One region of the Paenibacillus nanchangensis genome, then DNA from elsewhere that is predicted to be linked to it. Evidence: riboswitches for the same ligand, from Rfam matches in the RefSeq annotation. Region 1 holds a riboswitch; each other region holds the start of a gene.
What was found. Region 1 has a riboswitch for cyclic di-GMP ahead of ACE6ED_RS16875 (choice-of-anchor A family protein). Riboswitches for the same ligand answer to the same signal wherever they lie in the genome.

Region 1 (8,169 bases):
TCTTCTTTGGTCAAGGGGATGGTTTGATAATGCTTGCCGTCCACTGTAACATTTGCAACCAGATTTTGGCCGGGTTCCTTGTCGTTGCTGCCGAGCCACCGGGGCACCAGGAAAATTAATGCGGCTGCAAGAACGATCGCGATCAGCAGCAAGTCGGCGCGTTTCATAGATAAGCTCCCTTTATTTTATTTTTTAAATATCTAAAAACCAGACTTAATAATTATAACGGTCCGCTTACAATCCATCAATGAAAGCACGACTGAATCGGCGGGTTTCGGGCTAATTTCACAAAATCAACACGCAAACGTCCACCCTTCGACACGGCTTTTCCACCCGCTTTACAAGGCTACTAAATTCCCCCATCCGTTCTTCGTGCAAAAAAAAGACTACCCGGTTCTGACGGGGTAGTCTTTCAGATATTCCGCCGTTTTTTGCTCAAAATAACTTAGAAGCAGGGCAGCAAATTCCGGGTCCCATTGCGTCCCCCGGCCTTCCCTGATGATGTTCAGCGCACGTTCATGCTCCATGCCTTTGCGGTACGGCCTGTCTGATGTCATGGCATCGTAAGCATCGGCTACCGCGATGACCCGCCCGAACAGCGGGATGTCCTCTCCCGCCAGCCCGTCCGGGTATCCCCTGCCGTCATACCGCTCATGATGGGAACGGACGCCGCCGAGATAAGGAGCCATCGCTTCAGGAGGCTCGATCTGCAGCAAAATGCTTTCGCCGAGCACCGGATGGCTTTTGATTTGATCGAACTCCTCATCTGTCAGTTGCCCTTCTTTGAAGAGAACGTGGTCGCTTACTCCGATTTTGCCGATGTCATGCAGCAGCGCCGATTTGCGCAAATTGTCCAGCTGCTCTCTCGTCAGTCCGGCCATACGTCCGATAATAACCGAATATTCCGCGACACGGAGCGAATGGCCTGCCGTATAAGAGTCTCTTGCATCAAGAGCCAGTGCCAGCGTCGTAAAATAACTGTCCAGCAGCTGCCGGTTCTGCCGTTCCCGCACCTGAAGCCCCCGCACCATCATGTTGAACCCTGCGACCAGCCGGGAAAATTCGTCCGAGTACAAATCCTGTGCCTGCACCAGCCGGCCCTCTTTGACCCTGTTGATCGCCTCATGCAGCTGGTCAATCGGCCGCTGGACGCTGCGGGTCAGCAGCCAGGCGGCCAGCGTGGAGAACCCGATGCCGATAAAGAGTACCAATCCGGCCCAAATCCAGTAGTCTTTTATCGCCTCCGTACTCAAGGCTTCCATTCGGACCTGGGTCATCATACTGAACAGAAACAAGGGGAATGTGCCGATCAGCATACAGCTGACTAGAAACTTCGGCCTGATGGACAAAAACACATGCTCCTCCACAGAAAAATCTGCCTTAAACCGGGCAATAGCCAGCTTCTGAAACTCCTGCACCAGCGGCGAAATCGCCGTCCCCGTCAAAAAGAATTCAATTAGCGCATGCATGCTGGCAATCAGGACCGACCCCGCAACAGCGATGCCGACATAATACAATGGAAGATGGACAATCCCCAAGGAGATGAACAAAACTGCCAGCGTGACGCCGGGAATCATGAGCCCCAGCAGATGCGGGACAAGAATCCGCCTGACGGCTAAGAGCGGCAGCTGGTGGGTACGCTTATAGGCTTGTCTCAATTGAGGCAATTCCGGATTCCGTGACCTCAGCGTTTCCTTGATCGGACGAATATCGGACCGGAACACGATCATCTCCGCAATAATCATAACCAGGAACGACACCGCAAGGATCAGCAGAAGCCAGCCGTATTCCTTTCCGGACACATCCAGCGTCGAGAACATGAGCAGACTCCCGGCCGCCATGACGGCGACCGAGGAACCGAACAAATAGTTTCGGACCTGCTTTTTTATAAATGCGGCATATAAGTCCATTGCTTCTCCCGTCCCCAGCTGCGCCGGCGCCTGACATGTTTGCTTTTATCGTTAAATTGTGGTATACTATGTAAGTATTTGATTTCCATTAATGTTTCTATCAAGAAAATGAAGACGTCCATTAATGATTTACCGTTGCTATATGGATATTTATCGGCAGTTTTAACCCAAATGCTTATGTTTTCTTGAGGACCGTTCCTTTATCGATAAGATGAATAATCAGACATTGAAATTCCGACTCACACTGGCGCGGTCATTGGAGCCGCAAGGACAAAAGAGAGGTAGGGCTTTTGTCGTTTTGGAAAGTTGAGATAAGCCACAACGGCTGCTGGCCGCAACTGGGAACGCACGACCCGTCAGCTCACGGACGGCGGGAAATTGAATATATAAACTATTGGCGCCCGTACCGCATTAGCGGTTACGGGCGCTGTCCATTTTAGGCGCGTCTATACATACGTCCGTACAAACCGGCTGACCGTACCGACATACCTGTCATGATCCGTGTCGTAAGCCGTACCGTGCCCCGCCCCGGGAATGGTGAGCCGTGTCTTCGGCCCTCCGCAAGCTTCGTACAGTTCATCCATCATGAAAAAGGGAACAAAGGTGTCGGCCTCTCCATGGATAAACAGGGTGGGCACTTTCGCCTTGCGCACCTGCTTGAGTGCGGAAGCTTCACCAAAAAAATACCCCGCCTTTAGCTTGGACACCAGACTGGCGCAGGGAATAAAGGGAAAGCTTGGCAGCTTGTACATCCGCCGCAGCTGGTAGGACAACTCGGATTTGACCGAGGTGTAGGCGCAATCGGATACCACCGCTTTGACCTGGGGCGGCAGCGGTTCGCCCGATGTCATCAGCACCGTGGCTCCTCCCATGGAGACGCCGTGCAGCACAATCCGCACATCCGGCCCCACCCGCTGGATGATGTAGTCAATCCACCGCAAATAATCCTTCCGTTCAGGCCAGCCGAAGCCGATATGCTGCCCTTCGCTGGCGCCATGGGCCCGCGCATCGGGCAAAAGCACGTCGCAGCCCAGCAGGTCGCAGTAGATTTTGGCGTAAGCACCCATATCCTTGCCTTTGCCGGTATAACCATGGGCCAGTATGGCGACCCGCCCCTCCGGGTTTGCAGACTTCGCATAATAGGCGCGCAGTTTGAGGCCGTCGCCGGACAGGACCTCAATCGTCTCCAGCTCCTGTTCCGCAATCCACTTTTGTCCCTCTCCCCAGGACCCTCCCGCTACCGGCAGTTCATTGATCAAATCGGTATTGCCGTTCAAAAACTGCTTTGGTTCCCGTTTGATCGCCAGCCGGTAAAAGTAAAGACCGGCCACTACCACCGGCACAGTGATGACCAGGATGATTAGCAAAACAAATCCTATCGGCATGCCGATCCTCCTTTTCAGTTTCCGCCGTCAGCCGTACGGCCCCAGGTTCTCCCGTCCAGTATAATATTAAACCTTATGGAAGGAAAATTTGCAGCCGCTGGGGCAACCCTCCGCTATGCGTATATCTGCCTCTAAAGCCGTACAACGCCAAAAACCGCAGCAGGGCCGCCTTCAAAAGAGCGGCTTAAGCTCTTCAAAGGCGGCCCTGGCGGAAACTTGGAGAAATCCGGTGTGACCGTATATTATTTGTTTTTGCGGGACAGTCTGGTTCTTATAAAGAGGCCTAATCCCGCCAGTGCAAGACCTGCAGCGTAAAACGGCAGCGGACTGGATTCGCCGGTTTTCGGCAGCTGTTCCAGCTCGGGTCCGCCCAGCGGCAGTTCGTCGCCCGGAAGATCGATTACTTTCGGCGTCGGGCTCGGGCTTGCCTCAGGCCGTACAGTAGGTGACGGTGATGCCGGCTGAACCGGACCCAGAGGGATCGGGTCTTCTTCAATAACTACAGGGTCTTCTTCACCGCCCGGTACAGGGCTAGGACTAGGGCTTGGTGAAGGTATCGGCTGAATGCCGGGGCCAACCGGCACCGGATCTTCATCAATCACGATCGTTCCCGGAACGGTCGATGTTGAAGGCGTAGGCGGCACAAACGGAATCCAAGGTGTCGGAGCCGGAGTTGGCGCTGCACTTGGCGTCGGTGTTGGTGTAGGCTCTACGCTTGGTGTTGGTGTTGGTGTAGGTTCTACGCTAGGCGTTGGTGTCGGACTTGGGCTCGGTGTCGGACTTGGGCTCGGTGTCGGACTTGGGCTCGGTGTCGGACTTACGCTCGGCGTCGGACTTGGGCTTGGGGTCGGACTTGGGCTCGGTGTCGGACTTACGCTCGGTGTCGGACTTACGCTCGGTGTCGGACTTGGGCTTGGCGTCGGACTTGGGCTTGGTGTCGGACTTACGCTTGGCGTCGGACTTGGGCTCGGCGTCGGACTTGGGCTCGGTGTCGGACTTGGGCTCGGTGTCGGACTTGGGCTTGGTGTCGAACTTGGGCTCGGTGTCGGACTTACGCTCGGTGTCGGACTTGGGCTTGGCGTCGGACTCGGGCTCGGTGTCGGACTTACGCTCGGTGTCGGACTTACGCTCGGCGTCGGACCTGGGCTCGGTGTCGGACTTGGGCTCGGGGTCGGACTTGGGCTCGGTGTCGGACTTGGGCTTGGCGTCGGACTCGGGCTCGGTGTCGGACTTGGGCTTGGTGTCGGACTTGGGCTCGGTGTCGGACTTACGCTCGGCGTCGGACTTGGGCTCGGGGTCGGACTTGGGCTTGGTGTCGGACTTGGGCTCGGTGTCGGACTTGGGCTTGGCGTCGGACTTGGGCTCGGGGTCGGACTTGGGCTTGGTGTCGGACTTGGGCTCGGTGTCGGACTTGGGCTTGGCGTCGGACTTGGGCTCGGTGTAGGACTTGGGCTCGGTGTCGGACTTGGGCTTGGCGTCGGACTTGGGCTCGGTGTCGGACTCGGGCTCGGTGTCGGACTTGGTGTCGGACTCGGTTTCTCGCTCGGCGTTGGTGTCGGGCTCGGCTTCTCACTCGGCGTCGGTGTTGGGCTCGGCTTCTCACTCGGCGTTGGCGTCGGGCTCGGCTTCTCACTCGGCGTTGGTGTCGGGCTCGGCTTCTCACTCGGCGTTGGCGTCGGGCTCGGCTTCTCGCTCGGCGTTGGTGTCGGGCTCGGTTCTACACTCGGCGTTGGCGTCGGGCTCGGCTCCTCGCTCGGCGTTGGTGTCGGACTTGGTTCCTCGCTCGGCGTCGGCGTCGGGCTCGGTTTCTCGCTCGGCGTTGGCGTCGGGCTCGGTTCTACACTCGGCGTTGGTGTCGGACTTGGTTCCTCGCTCGGCGTTGGCGTCGGGCTCGGCTCCTCGCTCGGCGTTGGTGTCGGGCTCGGTTCCTCGCTCGGCGTTGGCGTCGGACTTGGTTCCTCGCTCGGCTTTGGCGTCGGGCTCGGTTCTACACTCGGCGTTGGTGTCGGGCTTGGTTCTACACTTGGCGTTGGCGTCGGGCTCGGTTCTACACTTGGTGTAGGTGATGGGCTCGGGCTCGGTGTTGGACTTGGGCTCGGCGATGGGCTTGGGCTTGGCGACGGGCTGGGTTCAGGCTCGCCCGGCGGTTGGCCGCAGTAAGGGTTGTCGTGGAGCTCAGCACCGCCCCGGAACGACTGGGCAATCACCGTGCCGTATACCTCACCCCCGGCATGATGAATGTCCGCTTTTGGCGCAAGAATCGATCCCGGGAAAGAGGTGTATCCGATGTTTAGCGAAGCCGCTTCGTAGAAGTTGAACAGGATCTTGTTGTTTTTTCGCAGCTCCATCTGGAAGCTCCCCATCGACACACTGGATCCGCCGACGTTAATAATCAGCGTGCCTCCGGTCGGAATGTCGAACCTCAGGTTGTTGATTCTAGCCGCCTGTTCGGCCGTCAGATGGACTACATTGAACGGCTTCGGCGCTCTGATCGTCATTGTGCCGTAGTTGTCCTCGACCTCCGTGGTGGGCTTAAGGGCGCCGTAATCCTGCGAACGCTGCGTCAGGAACTGCTCCTCCGCCGCAAAGTCGATCGGAGAATCCTGTCTCGTGCCGCCCATGAAGTTTGCGCTGGGCGCATTGGCGATCAGGCTTTCACCGTATACCGCCGTTCCATGGACCTGACCGGTTTTGAATTGAAGCTGCCGGCCGGCGATCAGCACGTCTCCCGCATTGGTTCCATTGCCGAAGATTCGGCCTACGCCGTAGTTCTCCAGCTTGATATCTCCTCCGGCGGCCAGTCTTCCCTCTACCTGATCATTGCTCTGGGTAAAGCTCTGGAACAAAAATGCATTAAAATTTCCGGCGATGCCCAGAACAGGTGTAGGAATATACGGCATTTTCACCGTATCCGCCGCTGCCGGCCGGCCGATTCCGCCCACTGCAAGGACAAGCGCGAGCGTGAGCGAACACGCGGCTTTCCAACCTTTTTTCAACAGTATCCACCTCCAATGATTGTTATATGAAATTAGGACGGAAAACAGAACACAAAAAAGACTGCCAGAATGGTAGATTCATGGCAGTCGGACGATCATGGCGTTAATCACGCTGTAGACTCCTGGACTTTGCGTCCCGTTCTTTCGAACGGTTTGCTCTTATACATGGATTTACGGGATAGGTTATGAAACGGTCGGTTTACAAGAGGGTTCGCAGACGCGGATAACAAGCAGTGCACGTAGACAGGAGCTGCGGAACAGCGGTTATGTATTCTTGTATAACGGAATGCGTCACCAGGGGGGTGCGCGTTCCAAGGGCCGTTAGCGGCCAGTCGACTCTTCTTCATTCGGCAGACAATTCACTGCAACAAAAAACCGTCAAGGAAATTTATCACTCGTGAACTAAACCTAGTTTACGACCGTCCCGGGCGGTTTGTCAATCTATTCCTTTTTTATACGAGAATTTAATATTGCAGCATCCCAGCCCAGCCGGCCACCGACATCCAGAGCGGAATACTGAGCAGCAGTCCCCAACATAATCCCCGGCCCATCCGTCGCTCTTGTTCCATTGTTGTTCCCTCCCGCAATGAGTAAATCAAATTTTAAATTTACAAATTCAATATATACGAGATAGTCTCTTTAAGTTGTGAATAATATCACATTCATAAATACCATTTTTCTTGCATTGATTATTTTACGGATTCATGGTTAAAATACGAATATACGTTCTCATTGGAGTGAAGAATATGCACAGAGCGGAAGGCGAAGACAGCCAGCTTGTCAAATCGTATGTGCTGCTGCCGCTGATTTTGTCGGCGTTTGAGCGCGATGCGAAACTGATTTCCGTTCATCTCCGGACACCGGATCCCTACCTTGACGTGCTAAGCTCCGCTTCCGCTTTGGCCACCAAAGATCTGGCAGAGGTCCGCAAGTCCATGCGCCGCCGCGGCGTTAAGGTATACGAACAGCAGCGTTTGCCGAATGGGATTGAGGCCCGTTTTCTCTGCCGCGGTTATCATGAACAGATGCTGCTGCTCAACGATCTGATCGTCGCCCAGGGGCTGATCCTGATGCGCAAGTATCTGGGGCTCGACATCTCCGCGTATTCCAGCTACCCGGACCAGTTCCGCATCCCCGCCGGGCAGGATGGTTAACTCCGTAAGACACTGTCGCCCAAAAAAAGAGGCCCTGCCAACCGGCAGGGCCTTCAAAGGTATGCACCATATAACACTGGGGGTGTCTGGTATCTGTACTATACCGGACGAACCTGAAATTAGTCTTATAGAAAGCTGAAAAACACCTTAAAAATCTGTAAAAATTCCGTGCGCAGCGCCAACCGGCATTTCCTTATTGCTGCCGCCCGATTCCCAGGCGCTCTATAATATCAGGTTCCTCCCATTCCCACAGCCCTTGCTTGCCGGACGCCGGAATGGGGCTGGAAAGCGGCTGGATGTCGGACAACTGCCAAGCATAACGTTCTTCCGCGTAATCGCCGAACAAAAGCTGCGGCTCCTCTTCCTCCCAGACCAGCCTGTGCCGGCCGCTGTCCAGGACGGTAAGCCCGTTTAATTCATCCGGGGCCTTCTTCACCCGGTAGCACTCTGTCAGCCGGCAGACCGCAACCACCGCGCCGGAGGGTAACTTTCCGCCCCCTTCACCATACGCCTGCAAAAGCGAACGGAACGGTTCCCGCAAGCAGGCCTGCTTGTCCCGTTTTTTGCCCGCATGAATGGCAAGCCAGCCGCGGTAATGCGTCCGCCAGCCGCGTGTTTCAAACCGCTTGTCGCCCTGCGCAATCAGCGATGCCCATGGCTGAATAATCGTAATTGCCTTCATTTGTTATCCCTTCCTGCTTTTTGCTGCATCCGCTGCTGGAAT
Region 2 (8,169 bases), on a different contig from region 1:
GTTCCGTACATAAAAGAAATATTAGCAGGTGAGGATAGCGAGTGGAAGTACAACGTAGTTCATTCTCTTTTAATCAAAATGCCAACGAAGGTATTAATACAATTAGAGTCTGAACTAACAAGATTAGCATTGTACCCAAGTGACCTGGACAAAGAGAGCGAAGTTGACGAGGAAGCAAAGATATTACTTCTTAAGCTTAACGGAAAATAGGGCTGTGAGCATTAGTAGAGATGTGAAAGCGAGAGTTCATACCTAATTAAAAAAAGATATAAAATGCAAAGGGGGAGTTAGCAGTAACCAATCGTATTGCCAAGCAGATAAACGGTGTAGTGTTATCTTCAGCAGTACCAGCTGAAATCGTAAAAAAGGTAAATGAACTGCTATCGAAAATAGAGGATAGGGAAGAGCTGTCATTACACAGTATTTTGTCAAAAAATGCGTTACAGTTTATCTACCGTAACAGGAGTGAAATTCTCTTTACTGGCGAAGGTGTCCGCGAGCATGTGCTGTGGCGCTATTTTTCTGATCAGATAGCGGAGAATCCTGTGTCAGAAGACTTCCTTGAAAGCTTGCTTCAAGAATATAAGGCAACCAAGTATATCGGACTAGAAAGTGTAGTAGTGTCAGCGCTGAAATCCGATCTTTTAACAGAGATGCAGGTACTGAAAGTTAGCGGAAGGATATCCACCCATGTAGTTCAAAAAGAGTGTTACGCCTTTCAAATCCGGAAAAAGATTCAATTGGGACAAAGCTTAACAGAGAAAGAAATCGCCATATTACTCGACAATAGGTTGTATTCCACTATTGAGTTAGCTTTTGACAAACAATCCATAAGCTCTGATGGTCTTATGCTGCTGATGAAGCCATACGACGGGGAACAGGATAAGAAGCTTAGACGGAAATTATCACTGTTGGCTCAAAGGTTAATAAAGGACAATTAATAAAAAATAAGTGATTTTCACTTGGTTATGCGGGGAGGGGGATGAGGGAATAGTTTAACAACGTAAGGAGAGCCCCTGTGCTTTGCCGTTTGTTGGACAGTTATCTGTTATATGAACGGTATAATTGCAATCACCGGGTAATATACAAGGTTTAGTTTAATCATTTTAATTTTAATAAGGAGCCAATTTATGCGATTCTGGTTACGGGGCATTTTGTTACTCCTTTTTTTACTTTGCAGTTCATCCTTCTTTTGGTTTATTTCTAATGCAACGGCGCATTTTCAGCGGGGGATGGACCTCATAGGGACATTCATTTTGGTAGGTGGCGGCCTTCCCGTTTTATTACTGGCCGTAATGTTTATTACACTATTTGTTAAGGGATGGACTCCCAAGAACAGCAGCGGTTATGTTGGGATCTGCATTGGAGCTGTTTTGTCCATAGTTTTGGGAGCCGCCCTTATGAATAGCGTCAGCGAGTATGAGTGGGCAAAGGTAAAGATGAAAAGCGATTCAATAAAAATTACAGCAGATGGATTGTACGAGTATCGGATTGATTTAATAAATTTGTTTCAGAGAAACAGCGATTCTCGGCTGTACATAAAGGATCGTAAAACTAAACAGGAGAAATTCCTCCCGGTTGTCATTAGGACAAATAAAATAGTGGGCCTTGGAGTGAGTGAACATAATCATTGGGTACATCTTGAACCTACGGACCATGCCGGCCGATATATTCTCAACACAACAAAGGATTTAGGAATAACAGAAGAGAAGTTTGAGGTTGATTTAGTGAAAGAGACTTCAAGGAGATTGGAGTAATAAAATTTATTACCTACGAGAGGAACAAAAGAATTTGCGCACAAAAATTAAAACTAACTTATTTTATGTAGCGGCCGGAATATACATAGGGATTGCCATTGTATCGTTTATACCTTGGATCGAGATTAACGCAAAAATTACAGCCTATTCAAGTATCATCGCCTTATTTATCACAATCTATGATTCTTCTAAAGTTGGCCTGAGTCTAGCTGAACAAGAAGGAAATCCGCGGAAGATAAAAACTCAGTATGTCTTTATGACAGTGATGAAGATATTGATGATCATTTCGCCATTTGTACTGCTGTACTGGATCAGTTATGAAAATGATGAAGCTGTTATAAGGAAAATTGGGAATTATGTGACTTTTGCAGCTATAGGGATTGTGTTTTTCACGCGAGGAATGGAGCTGAAAAGTCAATCGGAAAATAGTGCGAAGTGAAATGCACCAAAAATTTTATGGGAATTGAACCTATCCATCGGAAGTGTAACTATTCGATCGTAAGCAACAACTTCTGTCTGCTGTGAAGATAAAAAAAATGGAGCTGTCTCTGAGTCAATCCGATGACTGAGACCAGCTCCATTGATATTACCGGACAAATGAAGGTTTACGGGTAGAGACCTTACCGCTAACGATTTCAACATACTCCACGTCTGCGCCTTCAACCGAAGGCCCTATAAATATTCGTGTGTTTAACGATTTTTTGGGTAAGGCCGAATGTTTTTCGGTAAGACGGCCAATTTGAGTGGCCGGGATATACGATACCATTTTACCAGGGGAAGCAGAAGCTGCTGTCCTCATTTGATCCGTATGGCGTAGTCCTTGATTGGATCCGAATGGATGAGTTTTTGCTTTGCGAGGACGTTTATTCATTTCGAATCCCTCCTACCAGATCCCGAATAGTAACTAGAAGATCATCGTTAACCTCTATGATCAATTTCAGCTGTTCCGGACTTAGTTCCTTATTACCCGAGAAGTGAACCGACAGAACATGTTCCCTACCCAGAGCATAGCACAGGACATGTACTTCGGCAATCTGCCTCCGTTTAAAGAATGTCCAATTGTCAGTCCCAAAAATCTTCAGTACGTAAATTTGCTCATCCCCCAGCGTTTTTCCTTCATTCTCCGCCAAGTGATACCTTCGGCCTCTTCCTACATTCCCGCCTACCTGGCCAATATGTTTCTCATCAATTCGTTTCCAGATTGCTGCTCCCGTAGTCCGAAACCCGTCCGGTGGCAGGATCGAATTGCGTATTGCCTCGGCATAAGCGGCATAACGCTCGCCAGCATCAGGAATAGTCACATTCCGCAGGTATTCCCAAAGAAACTGAAGAACGCTGTCTTTCCGCTGCATAAGGGCTTTGTTTTCTTCCTGAATTTCTTTTAGTTGCTTGTACAGCCCTTCTCTAGCCACAGCCGATAAAATCCGGCCACAAGCAGTGGAAACAGCATTTAACGGTCCTCTTGAGTGATCGGCAGTATACCTAAGAAGAGTAAGCCCATCCAGATCGGACGGCAGGTGAAAAGAAGCAGGACTACCTTCTTCGCTAGTCGGAACCACATTGGGAATAACGCAAAAAACTCGTTTGCGCCCGAGCCGTCCCCAAAACAGCCCCATTTCAAATAAGGTGTTGTCGCGAGTAATAAAATACGTCTGGTTTCGGATGGTAGCCACATCTTCAGCTGCAAAAACGAATATTCCGAAATCGTTTACATCCAGTTCCACACTCAGCGCTTCCATGGTGTAATCATTGGGTTGAAAGGTTCCGGCATACCAGGCATTCACTTCAACTTGCAGTTCAAGCCCTGCGGCAATTGCTTGAGCGTATGGGATCGCTTCACGCGAGCTGCCGATAAACACCCGGGGTTTTCTATGAATGGACATTGGATTATCCCCTTATAAGGAAAAAATTAACACTTCATTAGTAAGTATACCTGCTACTCCCGACATGGGAAAGAGCTAACTTATGATCTGCAGCAACAATTGATACTTATAGTCCGGGCGATGCGCTGGGGGAGAGACGAGGATGAGGTTCGGTAGGAAAAGAAGGTTAGCACAGACGGCTATCGCTGTACGCAGCAGTGTCAATGATTGGAGGCTTGCTCAGCGGTGTTTTCGCCCGACGGATCTCTCAGAGTATGCGTATGATGCGCTGAATCAGCTGGTTCAAGTGCAGAAGGCAAAATGGAACCAAAGTGGTTTACTCCTATAACACAGTGGGCAACCGTCAGAGTAAAGAAACGACTGAAGCCGGAACTGCCGTGTCAGAGTCGTACACCTATGATGCTGCGAACAAACTGCTAAATCCGCGCTCAGCATTTTTTGCTCGGAGTGGTATTGTTTAGCGGGCGATATATGGCAAGAGGATGATAAACATTGTTTTTTGAGTAAACCATATATTGACAATATGTAACCAAGTGGTTACAATAAAAATGTAATCAAATGGTTACATTAAGTAAGGGGTGGATTACATTGATTGAAAATCGCATTAAAATTTTGAGAGCTACAAAGGATTGGACACAAGCTGATTTGGCTGAACTTCTTGGAGTATCACGACAGGCAGTTATATCCATTGAGAAATATAAATATACACCTTCATTGGAGCTAGCCTTCAAAATTGCAAAAGTATTTAATGTTTCTATTAATGAAGTATTTACACTGAAGGAGGATGATAAATAATGGCATATCAAATAATAACGGCAGTTGCATTGATCGTATTATTAACGGGCTTAATTGGAAATGTATTTTACAAAGCTAGAAAAACTATAAAAAATAAAAATGATGAACGTTGGCAATCGATTCAGAGTAAGGCGAACAAAGCGACAGTTTGGTACCATAGTTTACTAATAGTGGTGCTTGGTTTGATGATATTTTTAGATGTATTCTATCGGTTTCAAACTAGTTACAGTCTTTCTCAGATACTGAATGTTGCATTTGTTGTGTTGACTCTGCAATTTACAATTGAATTAATTTTCTTGATTTATCTTGATAAAAAATTATAAGGTGGATTATCAAGAATCCTGTGCAAATAAATTATTATGTGTATAAGGTGGCGTATATGGTTTTTGGGGTCGATCTGGACAGGAATAAAGATGTGCTGGGGATGTGGATCGGGGAGAATGAGACCTCAAATTTCTGGCTTACCGTCTTGAACCTGCGCACATGGTAGAAGCTATCACCGGCAACTCCGCAAGGTGACGAAGGGCAAGAGATTTTCCCTACCGATAGCCCCAGATTTTAAGGAAGACAAACTAATCAATGATGGGATGAAAAGTGATGGAGCAAAAAATAAAGCCTGATGCAATGAACAGGAGGGAGACTTTTGGGGGAGTTTGACTTCAAAGCAGGTAAGGTTATTTTAAACGATTTTGATTTTGTAGATAATCTTTCATACGCTGAGCAGATTTGGTCGTTTAAAGAAGACATTCTTCAAGTTCGATATAACAATATTTATGTTCTAGATTTGGGTTGGTATCCAGAGTTTGATCTAAAGAACGGGAGTTTTAAATTGGTTGTAGTGAAAATAGATGATTGGTTAAATCCATATTTCTCTAAAAGAACCCGGTCCATCAGTGAAGTACGAAACTATATTGTTGAGGCGGTAGCAGTGGCAGAAACAGTTAGCTTGATGCGTTAAGATAAAAACGCGAATAGATCTGGCGCAGTTGTCTAAGGAGGTCAAGCACAGATGTGAAGAGTAAAAATATAGTAAGGATAATATTTGCACTGCTCTTTGTTTTTTGCATAACGACTATATGTATTAAATATAATTCCTATGAACAACGTATACTGCTATTTGAAGCAATCCGAGTGTACTTGTTTATATACTGCCTTGCTGTCGAATTACCCTTAGCAATCATACGGAACCGCAATAAGTGGAATAAGTTCTGGGAGAAACTAGTGTTATATTTGTTGATCCTATTCTCTATCTTTTCTTTATGTGTAGCGGGTGTGGATGTCTACTGTCTAACTAGAGACGTGTTAGATGGGTACCAAGAGAAGAAAATTACGGTCATAAAAAGGCAACAACAATTTAGAGCGAGCGATAAAGTTTGGGTTAATGATGATGATAAAGTTCAGACATATTACCTAGCTCCGGGGTACATTAAAGTAACTGTGGGAGATGCTTATCGTGTACGTTTCTTTAAACATTCAAAAATAATAATACCTGTTAACATGGCAGATTAAAACCATAGGCGACAGACGATAGCCAAGCCCCTACAAAATAGAGTACACTCTGCGAGTCATAACTTTAACTAAACTTATCATAGCACCTTCAAGAGATATCCCATTTGTTAGGTAGGGAGATATCTCTGGAGGTTTTTTATGTTGGAAAACTGCAGGAGCGCCTGCAGAGTGAGAGGAGTCAAATTAGAACGTTGCGTCAGACTCAAAGTGGAATCAAACGATAAATAAATTCAGTTTTTCCAACATCCCTAAAAAAGGAAAATATAGAACATCTTTATTATACAGGGATAAATTCCGATATTAAAAGTGTCCTATACATCAAAAGACACTTTAAAACAAACACATAGGGACAAAAGAACCGAGTTTGGAACAAAGGCAAATCCGTACGAAAGTCGGAGACGCAAAGCCACGGGCCTACTTCATCCCAAAAAGATGTTAAGGCAGCCGGGCCGCTCAAGGCACTTGGTTTTTTGGTGTGCCTGCAAATAGCATTGAGGGAGAGACGTGGATGAGGTTCGCAAGGAAAAAAAAGTTAGCGCAGACGGCCATCGCTGTATTCGCGGCCGTGTCAATGATTGGAGGTCTGTTCAGCGGCGTTCTAGACACGCATCAAGCTGTGGCAGCCGGTATGAATCCGGGGAAAACGGACTTCAGCGTATCGGGAGAAAGGCTGGTCTGGCTGGAACAGGATGCGACTGGGGTCAAGCAGGTACATACGCTGAATCAGAGCAATGGTGCTAGTACGAGACTCACCTCCAGCCCGTCCCCAAAAGATGCGCCTTATGTGAACGGCGCGATTGTGGTGTGGGCGGACAAAGGAAATGAGGCGGCGGGATCGCTCCAGTGGGATATCTACAGTACCAACCTGGAGACGGGGAAGCCCGCGAAACTCAACAAGCAGCCCGGTTCCTATGGGAATCCGACGACGGACGGAGTAGGTGTAGTCTGGTATGAACGCAAACATTACGGCAGCATGATTTATCACGACTTGGCAACAGGCGCTGAAGCCGACTTGGGCGAAGGACGGTTCCCCATGCTGGCCAGTGGAAATGTCGTTTATAAAAATGCCCGTGACGGGGGACTTAGTCTGCTGAACGTGAACAGCGGAGTGAGACGTGCACTGGTGAGTCTGGGTGGTGCAAACACCGTCGACTGGTTTGTTTTTAATGGCAGTCAGGTGCTGTATAAACAGAAAAACGGCGCTGCCGGAAGTAAGTACGTGCTGCTGAATATTCAAGATCTGATGGCACAGCCTGTGGATCTCACCGAAATGAAGGATGGCGGCACCTCTTATGCACACATGTTCATTGGTGAAAAATACGCGGTATTTCAGCAGGAGGAAAACGGTGCAGCTGTGCTGCAGCAGGTAAATCTCAATACCTCAAAAGTGACGCCGCTGCCCGCTATCGAAACGGGGGCGAAGCTGATTGGCATTAGCGGGGACAAGCTGCTGTACAGCACTAAGGACGACAACATCCAATCCTTGGATCTAAAAGAACGCAACTTCCCGGCGCCAACTCCAACACATGTCGCGAACCCATCTCCAAGCCTGACACCAGAACCTGGCCCAACGCCGGAACCAGGTTCGGCACCAGGAATGGGAACCGCCACAACCCCGGGCTCCAACCCAAATGTTAAAGTGCCCGTAGTTAGTGGAGCCAAAGACAGCCGGATCATTGGGAATACAGGCGGCGTTTTGTCTGTCCTAAACGGCTGGGCGCGGCTGGAGATTGCGGCAGGCACCTTCCCGGACAATACCGGCGTAAGTCTGGCTCAGGCGGAACTGGAAACAAAAGAGCTGCTGGATGCAAACGGACTGAAGCTGCTCAAGGCTGGCTCCGTCTGGCAGGTACAATCGGACGCTGCATTCCAGCTCCCGGTCAAGCTCGCGATCCGGTATCCGAAGGAAGAACCTTGGGTCTCGGAGCGGGAGAAGCTTGGAATCTACAGTTACGATCCGGCTAAAGGCACCTGGACTTATATAGCTGGTGTAACTGAAGTGGAGCGGGACTTTGTCCATGCGCCAATCACAGCCTCCGGATTGTATGCGGTCATGCTGCGCAATGTGCATTTCACCGATTTGGCGGGCCACTGGGCACGGCACAATGTAGAGGTACTGGCGTCAAGAGGAATTGTGAACGGAATGAACGGAAACTTGTATAAGCCAAAAGGCAGCGTGACCCGCGCCGAATTCACCAAACTGCTGGTATCCGCTCTTGGTCTGC
Region 3 (8,169 bases), on a different contig from region 1:
TTAGCGGCACTATCGGGCTGTGCGAGGTATTTCCGAGCCGCATTCAAGAACTGCTTACCCAGCTGGACAGCAGCTTGAAGGAAGCGGAGGCGCTGCAGCTGCAGCTCCGGAGCCTGGAGCCAGCGGCACCTTTGTCCGCAGTTCTGGCCCCGCTCCCAGCCGGGTCCTTCGAGGAACTGGACACCGGAGAGCAGCTCGCCGTGCAGCGGTTAACCGAGCTTGATCATGAACGGACGCGGCTTACGGACGGTCTTGCCGCCAACGCCGCGGTCTGGAACGAACTGAACGCCAAACTGGTTCAGGCGGGCGAACTGCTGACCTTGATTGGGACCCAGCTGAACCAGCTCCATCCCAACTGTGCGGAAATCCGGAACGCCGGATTTATCGAAAGCATGCGAAGCCAGCCGGCAAGCGGCATTTTGTCGGAGCCGTTCCAGGCAGCCCTGCGCGGGATACTGGATTACCTTGCGCAAATCCATCGGATTGGCAGCGAAATCCCCGACGGTGATCCGGAAGAGACCCTGCGGCGGCTTCAGGCGCTGCAGGCCGACCCCGCTGCGGGGAGCGCTCTCCCCGTCCCCTTTGCCATCCAGGCGGCAGGGCCTGATACAGTGCTTTCTCCGCAGGCAGCCGGCCACTATGAGCGCATGACCGCCGGAGCAGCTGATTCCGTTCAGGAGATCGAGCGGCAGATAGCCGCCCAGCAGGCGGAGCTGGACCGCTTCACCGAAGAACGGCTGCGGCTGACGAAAGAGCTGGAAGAGACCAAACGCAAGGAAGAGGAGCGGCTCCGGGAAGAACAGGCCCGGCTCAAAGAAGAGGAACGGCTGCGGCTGGAGAAGGAGCAGGCCGGACCGCATCCGGCGGAAGAAAAAGCCGGAGAAAAATCCGGAGAAGCCGGTCAAGGCGGAGACGGCAAAGACGGCAAGCCCGCGGATGACGCCGGCAAAGCGGATGACCGCGGAGGAACGGAGAAACCCGGCGGGCATGACGGCTCAGGCGATCACACCGGCGGCGGAGATGCCGGGGGCAATCAGCCTGGCGGCGAAACCGGCAAGGCTGATGCAAGCAAAGGCGCGGAAAGCGGGCAGTCTGCTGGCGGCCCGGATACAGCGGGGTCCGGCAAAGATGCCGGCACGGAGAAGCCTCCGAAGTCTTCCCCTTCCCCGTCTCCTTCGCCTTCACCTTCTTCTTCACCTGCGGTTGACGACAGCCCCGCCGCTTCCTCCGGCCATTCTCCATCCGGCCCGGGCGATCCAGCCGCACCCGAAGCAAAATCTCAGGAAGCTGATTCTCATAACAACGTAACTAAGCCAACCGATGCTTCCGGTAATATCAGCCAAGAGCCAGCCGCCGCGGGTCAGGCCCCGGCGAAGCAGCCCCTGGCGGAGCATCCATCCGGGAACAGCCCGTCGTCTGCGGCCGTGCCTGCCGCGGCAGGCGCTCCGGATGAAGCTCAGCCGAAGCAATCCGATACCGCCCAATCCAAGGAGGCAACCCCCTAATGGCACAAGTCAAACTATGGTCCGGCCGCATTTTGACCGCGCTGCTGTCGCTGATTTTTTTCATCACCGTCGTCGCTGTCGTGATTTCCAAGGCATCCGGCGGAGAGCCGTCCTTCTTCGGCTATCAGATCAAAACCGTCCTATCCGGCTCCATGGAGCCGGGCATTCACACCGGTTCAATTGTGGCGCTGGAGCCTGGAGGGGATATGACCCGGTTTCAGCCTGGTGATGTCATCACCTTTCTTAACGAAGAGAACCTGCTGGTCACCCACCGCGTGATCGAAGCGGAACGAAATGAAGCCACAGGCGAAGCAGTCTACCGCACCAAAGGCGACAACAACGACGCCCCTGATGTAGCGCCGGTCAGCTCCAGAAATGTCGTTGCCGAATACAAAGGCATCACGATTCCTTATGTCGGCTATGCGATGAATTTTGCGGCATCCAAAACAGGCAGCGTGCTGCTGATGATCGTCCCCGGGGCGATGCTGTTAATCTACGCCCTGTATACGTCCTGGAAGGCCGTCTCCGAACTAGAGAAAAAACACGCGGATTTGTCCCAGCCTTCTCCCGAAGGACTGAAGTAACTTACCAGCCGATTGTCCCTCCCGCCGCTTACCGGACGAGGAGCACAATATAAAGCTTCATCCATCCAACCACATATTCAAGGAGGAATTTTACAAATGGGTATCAAAAAAACACTGGGTCTTAGCATCGCATCCGCAGCACTGGGTCTTTCCCTCATCGGAGGAGGAACTTACGCTTACTTTAGCGACACCGCCACCAGCACGGCGACTTTCGCGGCCGGTACGCTTGACCTTACGTCCGATCCCTCCGTCTTGATCAACTTAAACAACCTGAAACCGGGCGATATCGTGCTCAAGAAGTTCAAGCTGAACAACTCCGGCACGCTGGACATCGGCAGCATCCTGCTCCGCACCAAAACTGTGGTAACCGACGAAGGCAACAATAACAACGGCGCGGACCTGAACCAATTCATCAAAGTTAAATTCCTGAAAAATAACGATAAAGGCACAATCATTACGCCCGAGCTGGTGGTATATGAAACAACGCTGGCCGAGCTCAAGAACCTGACGCCGGACCTGGTCAAAAATACCGGCCTGGATCAAATCTGGACCGAACGCAGCGGCATCAAGGCCGGAACGTCCGACAGCTTTGCAGTAGCCTTCGAATTCGTGGAGAACAACCAGGACCAAAACCACTTCCAGAAAGACAAACTGGAACTGACTTGGGACTTCGAAGCCAAACAAGGCGAAGGAAAAATTTACAACGAGAACTAATCTGCCCGTTTATCCCAGCGGCAGCACCACACATCCCGGCTTCCGGCATACGGACCGGGATGTTTTTTTCCTCCGGGCATACCCGGGAATAACCGGTATAGGCCGGCCGGCACCGTTTCTATTACCTCGTGAAATTTGATATAATGAGATCAAATTTTTTACGGAGGGGCGTAATCATCTTGCCAGATAACATGGGCCAGCGCATCCACCAGCTTCGGCTGGAAAAGGGCTTGTCCTTGTCCGAGCTTGCGGACAGGGCGGATGTGGCCAAATCCTACCTAAGCAACGTTGAACGGAACATCCAGTCCAACCCCTCTATCCAGTTTATAGAGAAAATCGCCGAAGCGCTGCAGGTATCCATTCACACGCTGCTGTACGGAGAGGCTCCGGACACCGAGGAAGAACCGCTGGACGCGGATTGGTTCAGGCTTGTGCAGGAGGCGATGGCTTCCGGAGTCAGCAAGCGGGAATTCAAGGAGTTTCTGGAGTATCAGAAGTGGAAGCTGGAGCAAAAGGATTGAATTTACGAACCTTATGCGGATGGACGATTCCGCCGCAGGGATCCGGACCCGCACCAAAGAGGCAGAGCGCCGCGCCGCTCTGCCTCTTTGGTGTATGTAGCTCCCCGTCAGCCTTACAACAATCTCGGTCCCTTATCGAGGAAGAACCTCCGGATCTCTTCGGCGCGGATTCCCGCGCGTTTGGCTGTCAGCAGCAGCTGCACCCATTCGAGATCCAGATCCGCCGTCTGGAACTCTCCGACTTTACCCTGGTTGGACTTGTTCAAAAAATCTCCTCCTAAGATTTTATGTCCCCAGGCAGTCCGGCCGTCATAGTAGATTCTACCTTAGACCCGAGACTTTGTGCCCCTGCCTTTCGGCAGGTTTACCCTTTTACTGGACCCTTGAGCGCAAGGATCTGCATGCCGTCTTGATGCAATTCAATTATAGCGGACGCAAGCGGCAAAGTATGTCGCTTCCTGTTCGCCGTACTTTGGCATATTCGCGCGGGAAAAGCAGGATGAGCGGGGAATATGGGAATCGCCGGCCGCTCTGCTATGCCTAAAGTCATATCAATCTTTTATAGGTTTGTATTTTTCTAGGAGTCTAATCTTACTATAAAAACTTAAAGACCCATTTTCAAGCATCAACTGCATTTTTTTCGTAAAATTGGGTAAATGGTTATGATGGGACATGACAGCGGTCTGTCCCGGGATGCTGTACTGAACCATGCCGTTTTGCGATTGGTCCTTACGAAAGTATGAATTGATTCCCTTCCTTGAAAAGAGCACAATGAAGGAGACATCAGCAAGCGAATTTTCACCGATGTGCGACAACGAATGTAAACGCAAACATTGACGTCCGGACAACCCGCCTGTCAGCGGACTCCGGGCCATTCCCTAGGAGGATGCATTCAATGGCAGCCAAGGAACCCTTCTCTCCATCCGCATGGAGCCACTATTACGGACCCAATCTGGGGTACATTCAGGAAAAATATGAGCAATACGTAAACGATCCGTCGTCCGTCGAGAGCAACTACCGTGAGCTATTCGAACGCTCAGGCCCACCTCCGATGACACCGTCCGCCGTCCAGCCGGCCGGCACGGCAGGCACCGCGTCGCCCGACCCCGGGCTGCTGCGCAAAGCCGTCCGCGCCTCCAAGCTGATGGCGAACATCCGCATCTACGGCCATCTGACCGCGGACATCGATCCGCTCGGCAAGCCGGACAGCTCCATGGCCAAATATCTGGATCCGGCCACCTACGAGCTGACGCGGGAGGATCTCGAAGCGCTGCCCGCTTCGCTGATCTGGGAGAACGCGCCGGAGAATATCAAGACCGGCTGGGACGCCGTCAACCTGATGAAACGGAGCTACACCCGGACCATCGCCTACGAGTTCGGCCATATACGCGACGAACAGGAGCTTCGCTGGCTGAACCAGCAGGCGGAGACCACCGAACCGCAGGCCGTGCTGACCCTGGAAGAACGCAAGGCCCTGCTGAAGCGGCTGGTTGAGGTGGAGCAGTTCGAAACGTTCCTGCACCGGACCTTCGTCGGCCAGAAGCGGTTTAGCATCGAAGGCAACGACTGCCTTGTACCGATGCTGGATGAGGTGGTGCGCGCCGCAGCGGACGACGGAGCGGAGCATATACTAATGGGCATGGCGCACCGCGGGCGCCTGAACGTGCTGGCCCATATTTTGGGCAAACCATATGAAATCATTTTCTCCGAATTCCACCATTCGCCGAACAAGGACCTGTTCCCTTCCGAAGGATCCATGGGCATTAACTACGGATGGAGCGGAGACGTAAAATATCATCTGGGCGCTGACCGTTCCGTAAATCACAATAAGACGGTACAGACCCGCATTACACTGGCCAACAACCCAAGCCACTTGGAGTTTGTTAACCCTGTGGTGGAAGGCTTCACGCGTGCGGCACAGGAAGACCGCTCGGCGAGCGGCATGCCGAAGCTCGACACCAACAAAGCCATGGCGGTGCTGATGCACGGCGACGCCGCTTTCCCTGGCGAAGGCATTGTTGCAGAGACGTTGAATATCAGCAAGCTGAAAGGCTACCAGAACGGCGGAACGATCCACGTGATCGTTAACAACCGGATCGGCTTCACAACCGAAAGCGAAGATTCCCGGTCCACCCATTATGCGAGCGACCTTGCAAAGGGCTATGAAATTCCTGTCGTGCATGTCAACGCCGATGATCCCGAGGCCTGCATCGCGGCCGTGCGGATCGCCTGCGCCTACCGGCAGAAGTTTAAAAAAGACTTCCTGATCGACCTGATCGGCTACCGCCGCCACGGCCATAATGAAATGGACGATCCCGAAACGACCCAGCCGCTGATTTACAGCAAAATCCGCAATCATCCTACCGTCTACAACCTGTACGCGGAGCGGCTGAAACGCGAGCAGCTGGTTTCGGACGAAGACGTAAAGCGGATCTCCGCCGAAGTCGACGCTGTCCTACAGCAGGCTTATGACAAAATGAAAGACGGCGGGCACAAGACGGGCGAGACCAAAAACGCGGTGGCGCTCCCGGCAGATTCGTCCGGAACCGAGCCGGCTCCCGTGCCGATCGACACCTTGCGCAGCATCAACCGCCAGCTGCTGAACGTACCGGACGGCTTCCGGATGTATCCGAAGCTGCAGCGTATTTTGCAGCGCCGGGGCGACATGCTGGACGGCGGCCCGAAGGTCGACTGGGCGCTGGCCGAGACGCTGGCGTTTGCGACGATCCTGCAGAACGGCACGCCGATTCGCTTGAGCGGCCAGGATGCGCAGCGCGGAACCTTTGCGCACCGGCATCTTGTTCTGCACGACAGCGAAAACGGCGCGCTGTACACTCCGCTGCATCAGCTTGAAGGAACCCAAGCTTCCTTTGGCGTGTATAACAGCCCGCTGTCCGAAGCATCAGTTCTCGGCTACGAATACGGCTATAACGTATTTGCGCCGGAGACCTTTGTGCTGTGGGAAGCCCAATACGGTGACTTCGCCAATGCCGCGCAGGTCATCATCGACCAGTTCATTTCCGCCGGACGGGCAAAATGGACCCAGCGCAGCAACCTGGCCATCCTGCTGCCTCACGGCTACGAAGGCCAGGGGCCGGAGCATTCCAGCGGCCGTCTCGAACGGTATCTGCAGCTGTCGGCTGAAGAGAACTGGACGGTGGCGAACCTCACCACCGCCGCGCAGTATTACCATCTGCTGCGCCGCCAGGCCGCCCTTTGCGGTCAGCCTTCGGCCCGTCCGCTGGTCATCATGACGCCGAAAAGCCTGATCCGCAACCCGCGCAGCGCTTCGGAAGGCACCGAGCTTGCGGAGGGACGCTTCCAGCCGGTGCTTGCAGAGCCGCTGCTTGGCGCGAAGCCGGCTAAGGTGAAGCGGGTCATCGTCTGCAGCGGAAAGGTTGCCGTCGATCTCCAGAACGAGCTCGAAGCGGACAAAAACCGCGACTGGTCGTGGCTGCACATCCTCCGTATGGAGCAGCTGTATCCTTTCCCTGAGAAGGAGCTGACGGCCCACTTCAGCCGGATGTCCGCCCTGGAGGAAATCGTCTGGGTACAGGAAGAGCCTAAGAACATGGGCGCCTGGAGTTACGCCGAACCCCGTCTGCGCGCTATTGCGCCGGGCGCGGTGAAGGTCTCCTACATCGGACGGCCGGAACGCTCCAGCCCGGCGAGCGGTTACGCCGATGTGCATGCTTTTGAACAGAAACGAATTGTTACGGAAGCCCTGAAGCTTAACAGCCAAGTACAAGCAGCTGTGCCGTCCTCCTAAGCGGGGACGGCGTTACAATAACGGAAACCATTATATTTGGGGAGGTAGCGGCCTGTGTCAGAAATTAAGGTACCGGACTTAGGCGAATCGATTTCGGAAGGAACGATATTCAAATGGCTGGTCAATGAAGGCGACAAGGTCAGCCAGGGCGATGCGCTGGCCGAACTGGAGACCGATAAGGTCAATCTGGAGATCAGCGCGGAGGAAGACGGGGTCATCGCTTCGATCCTGCGCGGCGCCGGCGAGACCGTGCAGGTGGGCGAGACAATCGGGATGATCGGCAGCGCCGGAGCAGCCGGCGGCGGCTCCCCTGCTCCTGCAGCGGAAGCGGGCGGCTCGGCGCAAAACGCGGCCCCTGCGGCCCCTGCAGCCGCAGCTGCACAGCCGGCGGTTGCCACCCCGCCCGCGGCGGATACCGCTCCGCAGGCGCCGGCAGCGCCAAGCGCGGACAGCGCCGCACTGCTGGCGACGCCGGGCGCACGCAAGCTGGCGCGGGAACGCGGCATCGACCTGTCCGAGGTTGGCGCACGTGATCCGATCGGCCGGATCGGCCAGGCCGACGTGAAGGATCACGGATCGGCGCCTGCGGCTGCATCTGCAGCGCCGGCAGCGTCCGCGCCAGCGGCAGCTTCTGCGGGCGCGTCCGCAGGCAAGCCGGAAGCCGCCAAACCGGCGGGCGACTCGGGCAAAGCCATCGAACGGCAGCGCATGTCCCGCAGACGCCAGACGATTGCGAACCGTCTGGTGGAAGCGCAGCAGACGGCCGCCATGCTGACCACCTTCAACGAGGTCGACATGACCGCCATTTTGGATATCCGCAAACGCCGCAAAGACAACTTTAAAGAGAAGCATGACATTGGACTTGGCTTCATGTCTTTCTTCACCAAGGCGGTAATCGGCGCCCTGAAAGCCTACCCGCTGCTGAACGCCGAAATTGACGGCGAAGATCTGCTGATCAAAAAGTTTTACGACATCGGCATCGCGGTAGCGGCCAAGGAAGGCCTCGTCGTTCCGGTCGTCCGGGACGCGGACCGTCTGAGCTTCCCCGAAATTGAACGCCGGATCGCCGAACTGGC

Region 2: linked by a shared signal. The riboswitch ahead of ACE6ED_RS24805 (S-layer homology domain-containing protein) and the one ahead of ACE6ED_RS16875 (choice-of-anchor A family protein) in region 1 are both predicted to bind cyclic di-GMP.
Region 3: linked by a shared signal. The riboswitch ahead of ACE6ED_RS06625 (anti-repressor SinI family protein) and the one ahead of ACE6ED_RS16875 (choice-of-anchor A family protein) in region 1 are both predicted to bind cyclic di-GMP.

The regions. Positions count from the first base shown of each region.
Region 1 is NZ_JBHOFD010000020.1:55,107-63,275, forward strand. Features, by position in the region: gene ACE6ED_RS16850 (NusG domain II-containing protein) at 1-167, opposite strand, end outside; gene ACE6ED_RS16855 (HD domain-containing phosphohydrolase) at 387-1,910, opposite strand; gene ACE6ED_RS16860 (alpha/beta hydrolase) at 2,357-3,295, opposite strand; gene ACE6ED_RS16865 (LPXTG cell wall anchor domain-containing protein) at 3,538-3,897, opposite strand; gene ACE6ED_RS16870 (hypothetical protein) at 3,860-5,455, shown strand; partial or broken gene ACE6ED_RS16875 (choice-of-anchor A family protein) at 5,512-6,195, opposite strand; cyclic di-GMP riboswitch class I at 6,371-6,459, opposite strand; gene ACE6ED_RS16880 (hypothetical protein) at 7,038-7,445, shown strand; gene ACE6ED_RS16885 (ASCH domain-containing protein) at 7,639-8,127, opposite strand.
Region 2 is NZ_JBHOFD010000039.1:30,086-38,254, reverse strand. Features, by position in the region: gene ACE6ED_RS24855 (DUF5071 domain-containing protein) at 1-210, shown strand, start outside; gene ACE6ED_RS24850 (hypothetical protein) at 330-941, shown strand; gene ACE6ED_RS24845 (hypothetical protein) at 1,131-1,757, shown strand; gene ACE6ED_RS24840 (hypothetical protein) at 1,792-2,196, shown strand; gene ACE6ED_RS24835 (hypothetical protein) at 2,344-2,628, opposite strand; gene ACE6ED_RS24830 (TIR domain-containing protein) at 2,621-3,640, opposite strand; gene ACE6ED_RS24825 (helix-turn-helix transcriptional regulator) at 4,229-4,435, shown strand; gene ACE6ED_RS24820 (hypothetical protein) at 4,435-4,758, shown strand; partial or broken gene ACE6ED_RS24815 (transposase) at 4,797-4,910, shown strand; gene ACE6ED_RS24810 (hypothetical protein) at 5,079-5,393, shown strand; cyclic di-GMP riboswitch class I at 6,309-6,401, shown strand; gene ACE6ED_RS24805 (S-layer homology domain-containing protein) at 6,453-8,169, shown strand, end outside.
Region 3 is NZ_JBHOFD010000006.1:192,558-200,726, reverse strand. Features, by position in the region: gene ACE6ED_RS06645 (hypothetical protein) at 1-1,505, shown strand, start outside; gene sipW (signal peptidase I SipW) at 1,505-2,089, shown strand; gene ACE6ED_RS06635 (TasA family protein) at 2,186-2,803, shown strand; gene ACE6ED_RS06630 (helix-turn-helix domain-containing protein) at 2,995-3,324, shown strand; gene ACE6ED_RS06625 (anti-repressor SinI family protein) at 3,438-3,590, opposite strand; cyclic di-GMP riboswitch class I at 3,618-3,703, opposite strand; gene ACE6ED_RS06620 (2-oxoglutarate dehydrogenase E1 component) at 4,220-7,093, shown strand; gene odhB (2-oxoglutarate dehydrogenase complex dihydrolipoyllysine-residue succinyltransferase) at 7,148-8,169, shown strand, end outside.